3 regions of the Phytobacter sp. V91 genome follow, and region 1 is predicted to be linked to each of the others. Evidence: predicted binding sites of a transcription regulator. Region 1 holds the regulator's gene; each other region holds the start of a gene.
What was found. The regulator ArgR, encoded in region 1, controls arginine synthesis, uptake and breakdown. The targets are predictions, from matches to a motif close to ANTGAATAAAAATACANT.
Positions count from the first base shown of each region.

Region 2: a site for ArgR is predicted at 2,859-2,876, ahead of argA (amino-acid N-acetyltransferase). Genes of this name have one in related genera too.
Region 3: a site for ArgR is predicted at 1,843-1,860, ahead of argC (N-acetyl-gamma-glutamyl-phosphate reductase). Genes of this name have one in related genera too.

Region 1 covers NZ_CBFFRJ010000100.1:11,566-17,331, reverse strand. Annotated here, with positions in the region: gene ACSZO4_RS18470 (barstar family protein) at 1-259, shown strand, start outside; gene yhcN (peroxide/acid stress response protein YhcN) at 322-585, opposite strand; gene yhcN (peroxide/acid stress response protein YhcN) at 693-956, opposite strand; gene argR (transcriptional regulator ArgR) at 1,315-1,785, opposite strand; gene mdh (malate dehydrogenase) at 2,196-3,134, shown strand; gene degS (outer membrane-stress sensor serine endopeptidase DegS) at 3,230-4,297, opposite strand; gene degQ (serine endoprotease DegQ) at 4,389-5,756, opposite strand.
Region 2 covers NZ_CBFFRJ010000031.1:6,453-12,218, reverse strand. Annotated here, with positions in the region: gene recD (exodeoxyribonuclease V subunit alpha) at 1-1,464, shown strand, start outside; gene argA (amino-acid N-acetyltransferase) at 1,495-2,826, opposite strand; gene amiC (N-acetylmuramoyl-L-alanine amidase AmiC) at 3,059-4,312, shown strand; tRNA gene ACSZO4_RS08565 (tRNA-Met) at 4,490-4,566, opposite strand; tRNA gene ACSZO4_RS08560 (tRNA-Met) at 4,611-4,687, opposite strand; tRNA gene ACSZO4_RS08555 (tRNA-Met) at 4,733-4,809, opposite strand; gene mltA (murein transglycosylase A) at 5,015-5,766, shown strand, end outside.
Region 3 covers NZ_CBFFRJ010000035.1:33,962-39,727, reverse strand. Annotated here, with positions in the region: gene argB (acetylglutamate kinase) at 1-714, opposite strand, end outside; gene argC (N-acetyl-gamma-glutamyl-phosphate reductase) at 730-1,734, opposite strand; gene argE (acetylornithine deacetylase) at 1,908-3,059, shown strand; gene ppc (phosphoenolpyruvate carboxylase) at 3,332-5,766, shown strand, end outside.

The DNA of each region.
Region 1 (5,766 bases):
CTATACCTTTGATTTTGACGAGATCGATGATCAAATGGCGTTCTATCGTGACTTTTGCCGCCAGTTCTCGATGGAAAACGGCAAAGTAACCGATCTGGATTCACTCTGGAATGTGCTGACTGGCGAGTTGTCGATGCCGCTGGAGATTGAATTCATTCATCTTCCTGACAAATTACGGCGGCGCTTCGGGGCGTTGATTCTGCTTTTTGATGAGGCAGAGGAAGAGCTGGAAGGGCAATTTCGCTTCAACATTCATTGAATTACAGACAAAAAAAGCCCCTGACTGGCAGGGGCAAGTCGTAGCACATATACGACGAGGGATTATTTATACAGCTCGGCAGTGGCATGCCAGGTATCGCCTTCCTGTAACTCAGTTACGCGATAGCTTGATGCGCCGGCTTGATCGGCTTTCGCCGACAGTTGCTCACGGATACTCATTGGGGAACTGGCGGTCTGGGAAACAGAAACACTCCCCAGCGATTGCATATTTTGCGCCTGGTCTGCAGAGACGACTGTTGCTGCACTGGCACCGAAAGAGAGCAGTGAAGCCAGACCCAGGGTTGCGATGATGATGTTACGTTTCATTTTTTTCTCCTCAATACCCAACGGCAAGAAGGGTTGAACCGCTATTTTTATGCCTGGTGCCGTTGAGCGATGGTGATACAGGTGTTGATACAGAGTTGACGTATTGCTTATTTGTACAGTTCAGCAGTGGCGTGCCAGTTATCTCCGGTACGCGCTTCAATAACGCGATAAGCCGATGCGCCCTGTTCTTCCGCTTTTTTGTTCAATTCCGCACGCATATCCATCGGTGAATTGTTAATACCACCAACAGAAATGGTGCCTAATGACTCGCGGTTTTGCGCTTGATCAGCACCGATTGAGTCTGCGGCGAATGCGCCAAAAGAGAGAACGGACAAAACACTCAGGGCTGCAACAGTAGATTTAATATTCATGATAATTACCTTGTCATCTTTAATTTCGCGGGGTCTTGTTTCGTGACCCTCATCACAAAAGCAAGTATACGCTAATAACCCCAAAAATTAATACCAGGATAATCATTGCTTTTGTAATTAATTGGTAAGAAAACCATTTCTTATATCAAATAGTGTATAAAAATGGGCGGAATATTAAATTTAATTGTTTTTAATCATATGGATAAGTGAATTTGACGATTTGTGCGAAACAACTCTTTAGGGGCATGGCTTGTAATGAAAAGTCGCACATTATGTCAAAATAATGATCTGCTGATGACGAGTTAACGATTTTCAAAGGCGGGATTTCCCCTCGTCAGGGCACGAGGGGAGAAAGGGATCAGAGTTCCTGTTCGAACAGAACCAGAATGGCGTCGTACAGCTCTTTTACCGTGAAACCGTTGGCTGGGGTGGTGAAGATCGTATCATCACCTGCAATGGTGCCCAGAATGCCTTCGGCCTTACCCAGAGAGTCCAACAGGCGAGCAATAAGCTGAGCCGCGCCGGGGCTGGTATGAATGACGACAACCGATGTATTGTAGTCAATATCAAGCACCAGGTTTTTCAGTGGACTGGATGTCGTTGGCACACCAAGCTCTGCCGGTAAGCAGTACACCATCTCCATTTTTGCATTGCGCGTACGTACCGCACCAAACTTGGTCAGCATGCGGGAAACTTTGGACTGGTTGATATTGTCGAAACCTTGCTCCTGCAAAGCCAGCACAATTTCTCCCTGAGAGCTGAATTTCTCTTCTTTAAGTAGCGCTTTGAACGCTTTAACTAATTCTTCTTGCTTTGCCGAGCTTCGCATAAGTCACCCGTATCAGGTCGTGAAAACTACATTATTATGCATATGGATGAATTTTTATGCAAATAATCTACCGTGGAAATATTTAATATACTGTTATTAAAGACACAAGTTCTGTTAGTTCCCTGTATGGGGGAACAAAATCGCTTGTGTTGTATGTCGCAAATTAAAAAAAAGTAAAATAAATGTTATTGAGTTGGCGTTTCTTTGATGGTCACCGGGACTATATTGTAAACTCTTAGTGTTAGTTGCTTAGTTTGCCGGTCAGTCGGTCGTAAAAACCCATTATAATATTTTAAAAGCGTGCCATACCGCAGAATTTTGGTTGGCATGATGCCATAATTATCAGGGTGAATTAAGGTCGCCGCAACGGAGTAACAAAATATTTAGCTAACCATAATAAGGAGTTTATGATGAAAGTTGCAGTCCTCGGCGCCGCCGGCGGTATCGGACAGGCGTTAGCTCTACTTCTGAAAACACAACTGCCTTCAGGTTCTGAACTCACTCTGTATGATATTGCTCCTGTAACCCCCGGGGTTGCTGTTGACCTCAGCCATATTCCTACCGCCGTTAAAATCAAAGGTTTTGCTGGTGAAGATGCAACCCCTGCTCTGCACGGTGCGGATGTTGTTCTGATTTCTGCAGGTGTGGCGCGTAAACCAGGCATGGATCGTTCCGACCTGTTTAACGTGAATGCAGGAATTGTCAAAAATCTGGTCGCACAAATTGCGACAACCTGCCCGAAAGCCTGTATCGGTATCATTACCAATCCGGTTAATACCACCGTGGCGATTGCGGCTGAAGTGCTGAAAAAGGCCGGGGTTTATGACAAGAATAAGCTGTTCGGCGTGACCACGCTGGATATCATCCGCTCTAATACCTTTGTGGCTGAGTTAAAAGGCAAACAGCCGTCGGATATCGAGGTGCCGGTTGTCGGCGGCCATTCTGGCGTCACTATTCTGCCGTTGTTGTCGCAAATTGCAGGCGTCAGTTTTTCTGAGCAGGAAATCGCCGACCTGACAAAACGTATTCAGAATGCCGGAACGGAAGTGGTTGAAGCGAAAGCCGGTGGCGGTTCGGCAACACTGTCGATGGGTCAGGCCGCTGCACGTTTTGGTCTGTCGCTGGTTCGCGCGCTGCAAGGTGAAAAAGGCGTGGTGGAGTGTGCCTATGTTGAAGGCGACGGTCAGTATGCCCGTTTCTTCTCACAACCGCTGCTGCTGGGGAAAAATGGTATCGAAGAGCGCCAGGCAATTGGCAAACTCAGTGCATTTGAACAACAGGCGCTGGACGATATGCTGGATACGCTAAGTAAAGAAATCCAGCTGGGCGAGGAGTTCGTCAACAAATAACCAACCGATCATCGCCGCCTGGCGTGCTGTCTACCGCCAGAAGAGGGCATAAAAAGACCGGAGCTACATGCTATGTGCTCCGGTTTTTTATACGCTTAATTTGTCGCCGGGTACTCCTGAATGGTGACCTGAAGCTTCAGCTTTTTATCTTCCCGCATGACCTCAACCGGGATGTCAGAGCCTGGGCGAATTTCTGCCACCTGGTCCATGGTTTCCAGGGCTGAGATAGCCGGTTTGCCATTGACCGAGACAATAACATCATTCACCTGAATCCCTGCCTGAGCTGCCGGGCCATCAGGCGCGACCTCATTGACAACAATGCCCTGAAGCTGGTCAATGGCTCCGCCTTGCGTATGCATTGGCGCGATTTCTCTGCCGCCGATACCAATATAGCCGCGGATCACCCGGCCATCGCGGATCAGCTTATCCATAATCTTGGTCGCAAGCTGGAAGGGAATGGCAAAACCAATACCTTCCGGTGTCTCACCGTCATTGCTTTTATCAAACGAGAGCGTGTTGATCCCCATCAGTTCACCCAGCGAGTTAACAAGGGCGCCGCCCGAGTTCCCGTGGTTAATGGAAGCATCCGTTTGCAGGAAGTTCTGTCGACCTGTCGGGTTCAAACCGATACGACCCGTGGCGCTGATAATGCCCTGGGTGATGGTCTGACCGAGGTTATAGGGATTGCCGATGGCCAGTACCACATCGCCGATATGGGGAACGCGTTGAGCATTGATCGGAATAACCGGCAGGCCATTTGTGGCATTGATTTTTAATACTGCAAGATCGGTCAGAGAATCTGAGCCTACCAACAGGGCTTCAAATACGCGGCCATCCTGCAAGGCGACAATTATCTGATCAGCATCGTTGATCACGTGTTTGTTGGTAACGATATAACCACGCTGGTCCATGATGACCCCGGAACCCAGGGTGCGAATTTCCAGACGATTATGCGACGAATTATTGAGCCCACGGTTGTAAACGTACACCACCGCGGGTGCGGCGCGACGCACTGCCTGGTTGTAACTGGCAGGGCTTTCATCGGAACTGTCAAACTGGGGGGCCGAAAAGGTAATTTTCTGGCGTAGTGAGGGTACGGCGGCGAGGATCAGGCCACCGGCAATTAAACCGAGTATTATCGAGCGTAATAGCTTCAAAAGCATGATGCGGGCGTCGTTGTTAAGGTATCGGCAGCAGCATAGCATGAGTTATCCGGACATCACATGCAGCGGTGATGTCCGGGATAGTATTTGCTTAACGCAACAATAAATAAAGAGTTTCATTGCCGCGGATAATTTGCAGCGCAATGACGCCGGGTTTGGTTTCAAGCGCTTTGCGCATGTCGGCAATCGACTGGACGCGCGTCCGGTTGATGCCAATGATGACATCATCTTTATGCAACCCGGCCTGTGCTGCCGCGCTATCCTTCTCGACACTCTCAATGCTGATGCCTTTGGTGCCATCTTTAAGCTGGCCGTCGCTCAATGATGCCCCCTGGAGCGTCGGGGAGATAAGCTCAGCACTGGCTGACGATGAGGTGTTTTTATCCAGCGTCACTTCAACATCCAGCGGTTTCCCATCACGCAGCAGTCCCAGTTTGACCTTAGTGCCAGGTTCGGTGGTGGCGATCCGTGAGCGCAGTTCAGCAAAACTGTTTAACGGCTTGTCATTAAGACTGACAATCACATCACCCGATTTGATGCCTGCTTTGGCTGAGCCTGAATTTGCCAGAACCTCACTGACAAATGCTCCCCGCTGTACGTTAAGGTTAAAGGCTTTGGCGATATCGGCGCTCATTTCGGTGCCTTTAATCCCCAGCAAACCGCGTTTGATCTCGCCAAATTGTATCAACTGCTTCGCCAGTGTCTGCGCCATATTACCTGGAATAGCAAAACCAATACCGACACTGCCGCCGCTGGGGGCGAGGATCGCGGTATTGATCCCTATCAGTTCGCCATTGAGATTCAGCAGCGCGCCGCCGGAGTTACCCCGGTTGATTGACGCATCGGTTTGAATGAAATTCTCCAGCCCTTCGAGGTTGAGGCCACTGCGGCCAAGGGCGGAAACAATCCCCGAGGTGGCGGTCTGGCCAAGCCCGAACGGATTGCCCACGGCAACAACAAAATCCCCCACGCGCAGCTTGTCTGAGTCAGCGATAGCAATTTGCGTCAGATTACTGGGATTTTGTATTTGCAGCAGCGCGATGTCGCTCTGATCGTCCCCGCCAATGAGTTTTGCCTCGAATTCACGGCCATCATTGAGCTGAACATTAATTTTCTGCGCCTGATTAATCACATGATTGTTGGTCAGCACATAGCCTTTCTGGGCGTCAATAATGACACCGGAACCTAACCCTTCAAATGGCTGGGCCTGGCTTTCGGGCACACCGTCACCGAAATATTTCTTCAGTTCATCAGGGACTTTTTGCCCCCGTACCGCCGTACCCTCCACCTGCACGCTGACAACCGCAGGCAATACTTTCTCCAGCACGGGCGCCAGACTGGGTAGCGCCCCCTGGCCTGGAACCTGCGAGGGCATGGCTGCCATAGTCTGGATGGGCGCCGAGAGAGTTAACCCGACACTTAACGCGAACGCACTCAACAGCAGGGTTTGTTTCTTCATTGATGCTGGC
Region 2 (5,766 bases), on a different contig from region 1:
TTTTTTGCCCGGATCAATCAGCCGATAGCGGTGGATGAAAAGCGCCTCAGGCTGGCGCTTGATGACCTTTTCCCGGCGAGTGAAGAGATCAACTGGCAAAAAGTGGCCGCTGCGGTGGCGCTCACCCGGCGTATCTCAGTGATTTCCGGCGGCCCGGGAACGGGCAAAACCACCACGGTGGCGAAACTGCTGGCGGCGCTGGTGCAGATGGCGGAAGGCGAGCGTTGTCGAATCAGCCTTGCCGCACCTACCGGTAAAGCGGCTGCGAGGCTGACCGAATCCCTGGGTAAAGCGTTGCGCCAGCTTCCTCTGACGCAGGCGCAAAAGGCGACGCTGCCTGATGAGGCCAGTACGCTGCACCGCTTGTTGGGCGCAGTGCAGGGCAGTCAGCGCTTACGTCACCATGCCGGTAATCCGCTGCATCTGGACGTGCTGGTGGTGGATGAGGCATCGATGATTGACCTGCCGATGATGTCGCGACTGATTGACGCCCTGCCTGCCCATGCCCGGGTGATTTTCCTTGGCGATCGCGACCAGCTTGCTTCGGTGGAAGCTGGAGCGGTGCTGGGGGATATCTGTGCGTGGGTCAATGCGGGTTTTACCGCACCACGTGCCGCGCAGTTGTCGCGCCTCACCGGGTTTTCGGTTCCGGCAGGCGGCGGAACGTCGGCCAGCAACCTGCGTGACAGCCTGTGTCTGCTGCAGCAAAGCTATCGATTTGGCAGTGATTCCGGAATCGGCCAACTGGCCGCAGCGGTTAACCGGGGGGATAAAGCAGGCACCCGCGCCGTCTTCCGTCAGGGATTTAGCGATATCGAGAGTAAACCCTTACTCTCCGCCGATGACTACCAGACGATGATTGATGATGCGCTGTCGGGTTATGCGCACTTCCTGTCGCTGCTGCAACAGCACGCCCAGCCGCAGGAGGTGATTTCCGCGTTTGGCGAGTACCAGCTGTTGTGTGCCTTGCGGGAAGGGCCATTTGGCGTCAGCGGCCTCAATGAGCGCCTTGAGCTGGCGCTTATCCGCCAGCGGCGTATCCATCGCCCGTTAAACGCCCGCTGGTATCATGGACGCCCGGTGATGATCGCCCGCAACGACTCATCGCTGGGACTCTTTAATGGTGATATTGGCATTGCTCTGGAAGGAAGCGAGGGGATCCGGGTCTGGTTCCCGCTGCCTGATGGCAGCCTGAAATCCGTCCAGCCAAGCCGGTTGCCGGAACATGATACGGCCTGGGCGATGACGGTACATAAATCCCAAGGGTCGGAGTTTGACCACGCGGCATTAATTCTGCCTGCCCAGATAGTGCCCGTCGTTACAAGAGAGCTGGTCTACACGGCCATCACGCGTGCTAAACAGCGTCTTTCGTTGTATGCCGATGAGCGGGTACTGTTGCAGGCTATCGCCACCCGTACCGAGCGGCGAAGCGGGCTGGATGCCCTTTTTCAGTCTGAAGAATAAAGCAGCCCCGGGTGTTTCCGGGGCTGTTTGTCAGCTTAAGTCGGCCATTAAGACCTTCGAGCGGCGCTGGTAGTTGTACATCTCTTTTTTGCTTTCCGGCAGCGAGTCGATGTCCACGGGGGTAAAGCCGCGCTCCTGGAACCAGTGAATACTGCGGGTAGTGAGAACAAACAGCTTGCTCAGCCCCATCTGTTTCGCCTGGGCGGCAATACGCTCCAGTAGCACCTCCCCGCGCGATGAACTGCGGTAATCAGGATGAACCGCGACGCAGGCCATCTCCCCGATTTTTTCTTCCGGGAACGGATAGAGCGCAGCGCAGGCAATAGTCAGGTTATCCCGCTGGACGACGGTAAACTTATCGATTTCCATCTCCAGCTGTTCGCGTGAGCGACGGACCAGGATGCCCTGCTGTTCCAGCGGGCGGATTAGCTCCAGGATACCGCCGATATCGTTGATGGTGGCCCGACGGATCTGCTCGGCGCTCTCCATCACGATCTGCGTTCCGATACCGTCGCGGGAGAACAACTCCTGCAACAGGGCGCCATCTTCCTGGTAGCTAATTAAGTGGCTGCGACGGACGCCACTGCGGCAGGCTTTCATGGCGCCGCGCAGAAAACGCACGGTACCTGAATGGTAATCGCCTTCCTCTTCCAGCGCCTCGACCCGGGCCTGGGCTTCGTTAGGGAAGAGCTCGGAGACGATGTGCCCCTCTTCGTTGTAGACCCCCTGCGATGAGCAGAAGCCGATCATTTTGTCGGCTTTGAGCTTGATGGCCAGTTGGGTGGCAATCTCTTCCGAGGTGAGGTTAAAACTTTCCCCGGTGACGGAGACCGCAACCGGCCCTATCAGCACGATCGCACCGCTGTCTAACTGGCGGTGGATGGCCTCTTCGTCAATACGACGAATACGTCCGCTATGGCAGTAGTCGACGCCATCATCGACACCCAGCGGCTGGGCAATAATAAAGTTACCGCTGACCACGTTGATATGAGCACCCTGCAATGGCGTGTTGTTAAGGCTCATTGACAGCCGGGCGGTGATATCCAGTTGCAGTAAACCCGCCGCCTGTTTAACCAGGTCCAGGGTTTTTGCGTCGGTCACGCGGATATGCTTATGGTAGATAGGTTCATGGTGGTGGGCCGCAAGGTTGGCATCGATCTGCGGGCGTGCGCCGTAGACCACAACCAGCCGGATCCCCAGACTGTGCAGCAGCCCGATGTCATTGACGATACTGGAAAAGTTTTCATGCTCAATGGCTTCACCGCCGAGCATAATGACAAAGGTTTTGCCCCGATGGGTATTAATATAGGGGACAGAGTGGCGAAATCCCTGCACCAGTTCGGTTCTACGTTCCTTTACCACGGCCAATCCTCACTGCATGATTATTCGTAAAAAGTGTATTTTTATTCTTTTGTGGCCAGATGTGCAAGCCAAAAATGCATCATCAGTTAATAATGGTGTTACCTTTTGCTGGCAAGGCTCCACGACCTTTACCGTTTTATAGATGACAGCTTATGCGTCATTCGTTAAAGTTTTCAGTCAATTCTTACGAATAATCAGTTATTCATCTTTTTTGCTTTGGATCGGGAGAGGCATGTCGGGAAGTCAAAAAGCGCTAAGCCGCCGCAGATTATTACAGGGTGCGGGGGCAATGTGGTTATTAAGCGTGAGCCTGGTTGGCCTTGCCGCCGTCAGTCAGGTGGTCGCCGTGCGCGTCTGGCCTGCGTCTACCTATACCCGTGTAACGGTTGAGTCTAACCGGGTCATTAAATATCGCCAGTTCTCGTTGAGTAATCCTGACCGGCTGGTGGTCGATCTTGAAGGCGTCAATCTTAACTCCGTGCTTAAAGGTATGGGGGCGCAGATCCGGGGTGACGATCCTTTCATTAAATCGGCCCGCGTGGGGCAGTTTGATCCCCAGACTGTGCGCATGGTGTTTGAGCTCAAGCAGGACATTAAACCGCAGCTGTTTGCACTGGCCCCGGTGGCGGGGTTTAAAGAGCGTCTGGTGATGGATCTCTACCCGGCCAATGCGAAAGATATGCAGGATCCGCTGCTGGCGTTACTCGAAGAGTATAACCAGGGGGATCTGGACAAGCCGGTTCCGCCAGCGCAAAGCGGGCCGCAGCCGGGGAAAGCCGGGCGTGACCGTCCGATTGTTATCATGCTTGATCCCGGACACGGCGGTGAAGATCCCGGCGCTATCGGTAAATACCGGACCCGCGAGAAAGACGTGGTGCTGCAAATTGCCCGTCGCCTGCGGGCCCTTATCGAAAAAGAGTCCAATATGAAGGCGTATATGACGCGTAATGAAGATGTCTTCATTCCGCTGAAAGTGCGCGTTGCCAAGGCGCAGAAGCAGCGTGCCGACCTGTTTGTCTCTATTCATGCGGATGCTTTCAGCAGCCGACAACCCAGCGGATCTTCGGTGTTTGCGCTGTCGACCAAAGGCGCCACCAGTACGGCGGCGAAGCTGCTGGCCGAATCACAAAACGCATCGGATTTAATCGGCGGCGTGAGTAAAAGCGGCGACCGTTATCTGGATCATACGATGTTTGATATGGTGCAGTCGCTGACCATCAACGACAGTCTGAAGTTCGGTAAAGCCGTGCTCAATCGGCTGGGCAACGTGAATAACCTGCATAAAAATCAGGTTGAGCAGGCCGGGTTTGCGGTGCTGAAAGCGCCTGATATCCCGTCGATCCTCGTGGAAACCGCGTTTATCAGTAACGTTGAGGAAGAGCGCAAACTCAAAACGGCAAAATTCCAGCAGCAGATTGCGGAGTCGATTCTGGCCGGGATTAAGGCGTACTTCGCCGATGGGGCTACGCTTGCGAGAAGAGGGTAATTTTTTATCAGAATGTTTTATTCGAATCATTCAGGTTGTGCCGAGGCCGGCAACGGAATGAATCCCCGGGAGCGTATATAAGTACGTGACTGGGGTGAATGAAGGCAGCCAACAATGGCACGGCGTGAATGCTGAAGAATAAAAACAAAAAAACACCCGTTAAGGTGTTTATTGTGTTGGTTGCGGGGGCCGGATTTGAACCGACGACCTTCGGGTTATGAGCCCGACGAGCTACCAGGCTGCTCCACCCCGCGTCCGTCTTTACTCTTCATCGAGTAAATTTGCATCAGATTGTAATTGGTTGCGGGGGCCAGATTTGAACTGACGACCTTCGGGTTATGAGCCCGACGAGCTACCAGGCTGCTCCACCCCGCGTCCGGATTTACTCTTCCATCGAGTAAATTTACTTCTGATTTTAATTGGTTGCGGGGGCCGGATTTGAACCGACGACCTTCGGGTTATGAGCCCGACGAGCTACCAGGCTGCTCCACCCCGCGTCCGTGGATGCGCACTATACTCCGCTAACGTTCTGATGCAACCCTTTTTTAACGGTTTAGCATATTAGCAGCCTGATTGTATAAAAACAGTACGATGAGGGCGTTTTTTGTACCAGCCATGCCGCGGGTTGCGCAAGCGCATTTCATTACCGGGGGCGGTTTGTTATCTTCATCAGGCTCCGGATTAACCAGAAGATGAGAGACAATGAAAGGACGTTGGGCAAAATATCTGCTAACAGGCGCAATGGTGACACTGCTTGCCGCCTGTGTTTCAAAACCGACCGATCGCGGTCAACAGTATAAAGATGGCAAGTTTGACCAGCCTTTCTCTCTGGTAAACCAGCCTGAAGCCGTTGGGGCTCCTATCAACGCAGGCGATTTCTCTGAGCAAGTGAGTCAAATCCGCAGCGCCTCTCCACGTTTGTATTCCGGTCAGAGTGCTGTCTATAACGCTGTCCAGAACTGGCTGCGTTCAGGCGGCGATACCCGCAATATGCGCCAGTTCGGTATTGACGCCTGGCAAATGGAAGGCGCCGATAACTACGGTAACGTCCAGTTTACCGGCTACTACACACCGGTTGTGCAGGCTCGTCATACTCGACAGGGAGAATTCCAGTACCCCATTTACCGTATGCCGCCGAAGCGTGGGAAACTGCCCTCCCGCGCCAGCATCTATGCCGGCGCGCTTAGCGAAAGTTATGTCCTGGCATACAGCAACTCGCTGATGGACAACTTTATTATGGATGTACAGGGCAGCGGCTATATCGACTTTGGCGATGGCTCGCCGCTGAACTTCTTTAGCTATGCCGGGAAAAACGGCTGGTCTTACTATCCTGTCGGCAAGGTACTTATCGACCGTGGCGAAGTGAAGAAAGAAGATATGTCGATGCAGGCGATTCGTGCATGGGGCGAAAAGCACAGCGAGGCGGAAGTGCGTGAGCTGCTGGAACAAAACGA
Region 3 (5,766 bases), on a different contig from region 1:
ACGCCAGGAGGCAATATCCACCGGGCGATTCAACGCGCGGGCAGCATCCAGCGCGGCGTTAACTTTCACAATCATGCCATCGGTAATAATGCCCTGGGCAATCAGCTGTTCTGCTTTGGCCGCTGTCATTTCAGCGATACGCTGACCTTTGCCGTCCAGAATACCGCTCACGTCAGAGAGCAGAATCAAATCCGCGCCAAGGGTTGCCGCCAGCGCCGTAGCCGCCTGGTCAGCGTTAACGTTCATCAGGCGGCCATCGTCGGTGACGCCAATAGAACTGATAACCGGCAGGAAACCGCCATCGAGCAGAGAGGTCACCAGCTTCGGTGAACCTGGCAGCGCCTGGCCCACATGGCCCAGCTCTTTGTCCAGTTGCGTCACTTTCACGCTGTCACCGTCGCCGAGGAACAGACCAACGGAGGCAATCTTATGCTTCTTCGCCCAGGCCAGCAGCGTTTTGTTGGCGGTACCCGCCAGCGCGCCGGTTATAATATCGATTTGATCGGCTGGGGTGACGCGCAGACCATTTTTCTTGGTCACCGGCAGGTTAAGCTGTTTCATCAGCTCATCCACCACGCAGCCGCCGCCGTGGACAATCACCAGCGGACGCTGATGGGATTCACGGTAATTCACCAGCGCGGTAAACAGACGCTCCAGCGCTTCTTCACTATCCAGCAGCACGCCACCGAGTTTAATAATTAATGGGTTCATCATCACGCCTGCACTCAATTAGATAAGAGACTGGGTTTCAGCATAGCCGAAACGAATATTTGCACACTGCACAGCCTGCGCCGCTGCGCCTTTCAAGACGTTATCTTCCGTCGCGACCACGATCAGGTGTTCATCCTGCACCGCGAAACCAATATCGCAGAACGGCAGCCCAACCACATTTTTCAGTGCCGGAACGCCTTTCTCATACAGGCGCACCAGCGGCTTGTCGCCGTAGGCCTGCTGGAAAATCCCGGCAATTTGCGCATGGGTCACGCCAGGCTTCAGGCGGCAGGTGATGGTTTCCAGAATGCCACGCGCGAAGTTACCCAGATGTGGGGTGAAAATCACCTGCGCACCAAGGTGAGTGGTGATCTCCGGATGGTGGCGATGGTTAAACACGCCGTAGGGCTGCAGGCTGACTTCGCAGAAGCTGTTGGAGAGCGCGGCTTTACGCCCTGCGCCGCTCACACCGCTGGTCGCGTTAATAACCGGCCATTGGTTCAGTTCCAGCACACCGGCATCAATCAGCGGTTTAAGCGAGAGCTGCGCCGCCGTGGGGTAACAACCCGGCACCGCGATCAGATTCGCCTCTTTCAGCGCGTCGGTCGCCCACTCAGCCAGGCCATACACCGCCTGGGCGAGGAGCTCAGGATGCTGATGCGTGAAACCGTAGAATTTTTCATAGAACGCGGGATCGTTAACACGGAATGCACCAGACAGGTCAAACACCACGCAACCTGCCGCCAGGAACTGCGGTGCCAGATCGTGGCTCACTTCATGCGCAGTCGCCAGGAACACCACATCCACGCCATCAGTAAACTCGCTGATGTCCGACATGGCCTGGAGCGGCAGATCAACAATGCCTTTCAACTGCGGATGTAAATCGGAGATTAATTTTCCTGCATCATTACTTTGCGCTGAAACCGTCAAAGCGGTTATGTTCATAAGAGGATGGCGATTTACATAGGTCACTAGCTCTGCGCCGGCGTAGCCGCTGGCACCCACAATTAACGTGTTCAACATCGGGGCAGTTTACCTTCTTAGTACGTCATGTTTGCCAGGGAGTGATTCGGCATCAATCCCCACGTCGCTCTGTAAAGGCGCCGAACGGGTTCCTTTACGCTCAACATTAATGTATTTTTATTCACTATTAATGCATGAATATTGATACTATCACGAACTCAGGTATGTCAACAATGAAAATGAATTTGCCGCCATTTATCGAGATTTACCGCGCCCTGATTGGCACGCCGTCCATCAGCGCAACGGAAGAAGCCCTTGATCAAAGCAATGCTTCTTTAATCAATCTGCTGGCTGGATGGTTTGGCGACCTCGGGTTCAGGGTTGAAGTGCAACCTGTCCCCGGCACACGTAACAAGTTTAACCTGTTAGCCAGTATCGGCGAGGGCGCCGGCGGTCTTTTGTTAACCGGCCATACCGATACCGTTCCCTTCGATGATGGTCGCTGGACGCGCGATCCTTTCACCCTGACCGAGCATGACAACAAGCTCTACGGACTGGGCACTGCCGATATGAAAGGCTTCTTCGCCTTCATTCTTGATGCACTGCGTGATGTTGATGTGACGAAGCTGAAAAAGCCGCTCTACGTGCTGGCCACCGCTGACGAAGAGACCAGCATGGCAGGCGCACGCTACTTTGCAGAAAATACGCAGCTTCGCCCGGATTGCGCCATTATCGGCGAGCCAACCTCTCTTCAGCCCGTGCGCGCCCACAAAGGTCATATCTCCAGTGCCATCCGCATCCTTGGGCAGTCGGGTCACTCCAGCGATCCGGCGCGTGGCGTCAACGCTATCGAGCTGATGCATGACGCCATCGGCCATATTTTGCATCTGCGCGATAACCTGAAAGAGCGTTATCACTATGACGCCTTCACCGTGCCGTACCCAACGTTGAACCTCGGTCACATTAACGGCGGCGATGCCTCCAACCGTATTTGCGCCTGCTGCGAACTGCATATGGACATTCGTCCACTGCCGGGCATGACCCTTAACGATCTGAACGGCCTGCTTGAAGAGGCATTAGAGCCGGTAAGCAGCCGCTGGCCGGGTCGTCTGACCGTCTCCGAACTGCATCCGCCGATTCCGGGTTACGAATGTCCGCCGGACCATCAGCTGGTCGAGGTGGTGGAAAAACTGCTGGGCGTGGAGACACAAGTGGTGAACTACTGCACCGAAGCGCCGTTTATTCAGACCCTGTGCCCGACTCTGGTGTTAGGCCCTGGTTCGATTAATCAGGCGCATCAGCCTGATGAATATCTTGAGACGCGCTTTATTAAACCCACTCGCGAGTTAATTACGCAGGTGGTGCATCACTTCTGCTGGCACTGATTTACGCCCTCTTCACCCCGATAAATCGCCGTCGGGGTGAGGAGAAAACGCAGTGACCTTGTTCACAATTCCATAAGCTATGCTTATCTGCCGTAAAGCGAATTAAATTTCGTAAATTCACGCCATTTATTCGTTTGCTGAACCGATTTCGCAGCAATTGACGTCGTGGGTTTTACGTGGCTTTATAAAAGGCGGTGTCTGATATCTATCCGTTTGACGTTGCAGGACGGTGGATATAACAAAATAAAATGAGATGGGGTGTCTGGGTTAACATGAACGAACAATATTCCGCTTTGCGTAGTAATGTCAGTATGCTCGGCAAGCTGCTGGGGGATACCATCAAGGATGCGTTGGGAGAGCACATTCTTGAACGGGTCGAAACAATCCGTAAGCTGTCCAAATCTTCACGTGCTGGTAATGAGGCTAACCGACAGGAACTGCTCAATACGCTGCAAAACCTGTCAAATGATGAACTGCTGCCGGTCGCTCGCGCCTTCAGCCAGTTTCTGAATCTTGCCAATACCGCCGAGCAATACCACAGCATTTCTCCGAAAGGCGAAGCCGCAAACAACCCGGAAGTGATTGCTCGTACGCTGCGTAAACTGAAAGACCAACCCGATCTCAACGAAGCGGACATCAAGAAAGCCGTTGAATCGCTGTCGCTGGAGCTGGTGCTGACCGCCCACCCGACAGAGATCACCCGCCGTACGCTTATCCACAAAATGGTGGAAGTGAACAACTGCTTAAAGCAGCTGGATAACACCGATATCGCCGACTATGAGCGCCATCAGCTGATGCGCCGCCTGCGCCAGCTTATCGCGCAGTCCTGGCATACCGATGAAATCCGTAAACATCGCCCGAGCCCGGTCGACGAAGCCAAATGGGGCTTTGCGGTTGTCGAAAACAGTCTGTGGGAAGGCGTGCCTAACTATCTTCGCGAGCTCAACGAACAGCTCGAAGAGAACCTGAATTACAAACTGCCAGTCGATTTCGTCCCGGTCCGCTTTACCTCCTGGATGGGCGGCGACCGCGACGGCAACCCGAACGTTACCGCAGACATTACCCGTCACGTCCTGCTGCTGAGCCGCTGGAAAGCGACCGATCTGTTCCTGAAAGATATTCAGTTGCTGATCTCCGAACTCTCCATGGTGGAGTGTACGGACGAACTGCGCGAGCTGGCCGGTGCCGAAGGCGCACAGGAACCCTATCGCTATCTGATGAAAAAACTGCGCGGCCAGCTGATGGCAACGCAGGCCTGGCTGGAAGCGCGTCTGAAAGGCCAGCGATTGCCGAAACCAGAAGGTCTGCTGAGCCAGAACGAACAACTGTGGGAACCGCTTTACGCCTGTTACAAATCTCTGCAAGCCTGCGGTATGGGCATCATCGCCAATGGTGAACTGCTCGATACCCTTAGGCGCGTGAAATGTTTTGGCGTGCCGCTGGTGCGTATTGACGTTCGTCAGGAAAGCACCCGTCACACCGAAGCGCTGGGCGAACTGACCCGTTACCTGGGTATCGGTGATTATGAAAGCTGGTCCGAAGCCGACAAACAGGCATTCCTGATCCGCGAGCTGAACTCCAAGCGTCCTCTGCTACCGCGTAACTGGGAGCCGAGCAATGAAACCCTCGAGGTGCTCAGGACCTGCAAAGCGATCGTTGATGCGCCGAAAGGATCGGTTGCCGCCTATGTGATCTCCATGGCGAAGACCCCGTCCGACGTTCTGGGTGTGCACCTGCTGCTCAAAGAAGCCGGTATCGACTATGCTCTGCCGGTCGCGCCTCTGTTTGAAACCCTCGATGACCTGAACAATGCTGATGACGTGATGACCCAGTTGCTGAACATCGACTGGTATCGCGGCTTTATCCAGGGCAAACAGATGGTGATGATTGGCTATTCCGACTCCGCAAAAGACGCAGGCGTGATGGCGGCTTCCTGGGCGCAGTATCAGGCTCAGGACGCGTTAATCAAAACCTGTGAAAAAGCGGGTATCGAACTGACGCTGTTCCACGGACGCGGCGGCTCGATTGGTCGTGGCGGCGCACCGGCTCATGCCGCACTGCTCTCCCAACCGCCAGGCAGCCTGAAAGGGGGTCTGCGCGTGACCGAACAGGGCGAGATGATTCGCTTCAAATACGGTCTGCCGGAAGTCACCATCAGCAGTCTGACGCTCTACACCAGCGCCATTCTGGAAGCGAACCTGCTGCCGCCGCCGGAGCCAAAAGATGGCTGGCGTCATATCATGGACGAGCTGTCGGACATCTCCTGCGACATGTACCGTGGTTACGTGCGTGAAAACAAAGACTTCGTGCCTTACTTCCGCTCGGCAACCCCTGAGCAGGAGTTAGGCAAACTGCCGCTCGGTTCCCGTCCGGCTAAACGTCGACCGACCGGTGGCGTAGAGTCCTTGCGTGCCATTCCGTGGATCTTCGCCTGGACGCAGAACCGTCTGATGCTTCCGGCCTGGCTGGGTGCGGGCGCTGCACTGCAAAAAGTGGTGGAAGATGGTAAACAGAGCGATCTGGAAGCGATGTGTCGCGACTGGCCGTTCTTCTCTACTCGTCTGGGTATGCTGGAAATGGTCTTCTCGAAAGCAGACCTGTGGCTGGCGGACTACTACGACCAGCGTCTGGTTGCTCCGGAGCTGTGGGCGCTGGGTTCAGAGCTGCGTAAGCTGCTCCAGGCCGACATCAACGTGGTACTGGCTAT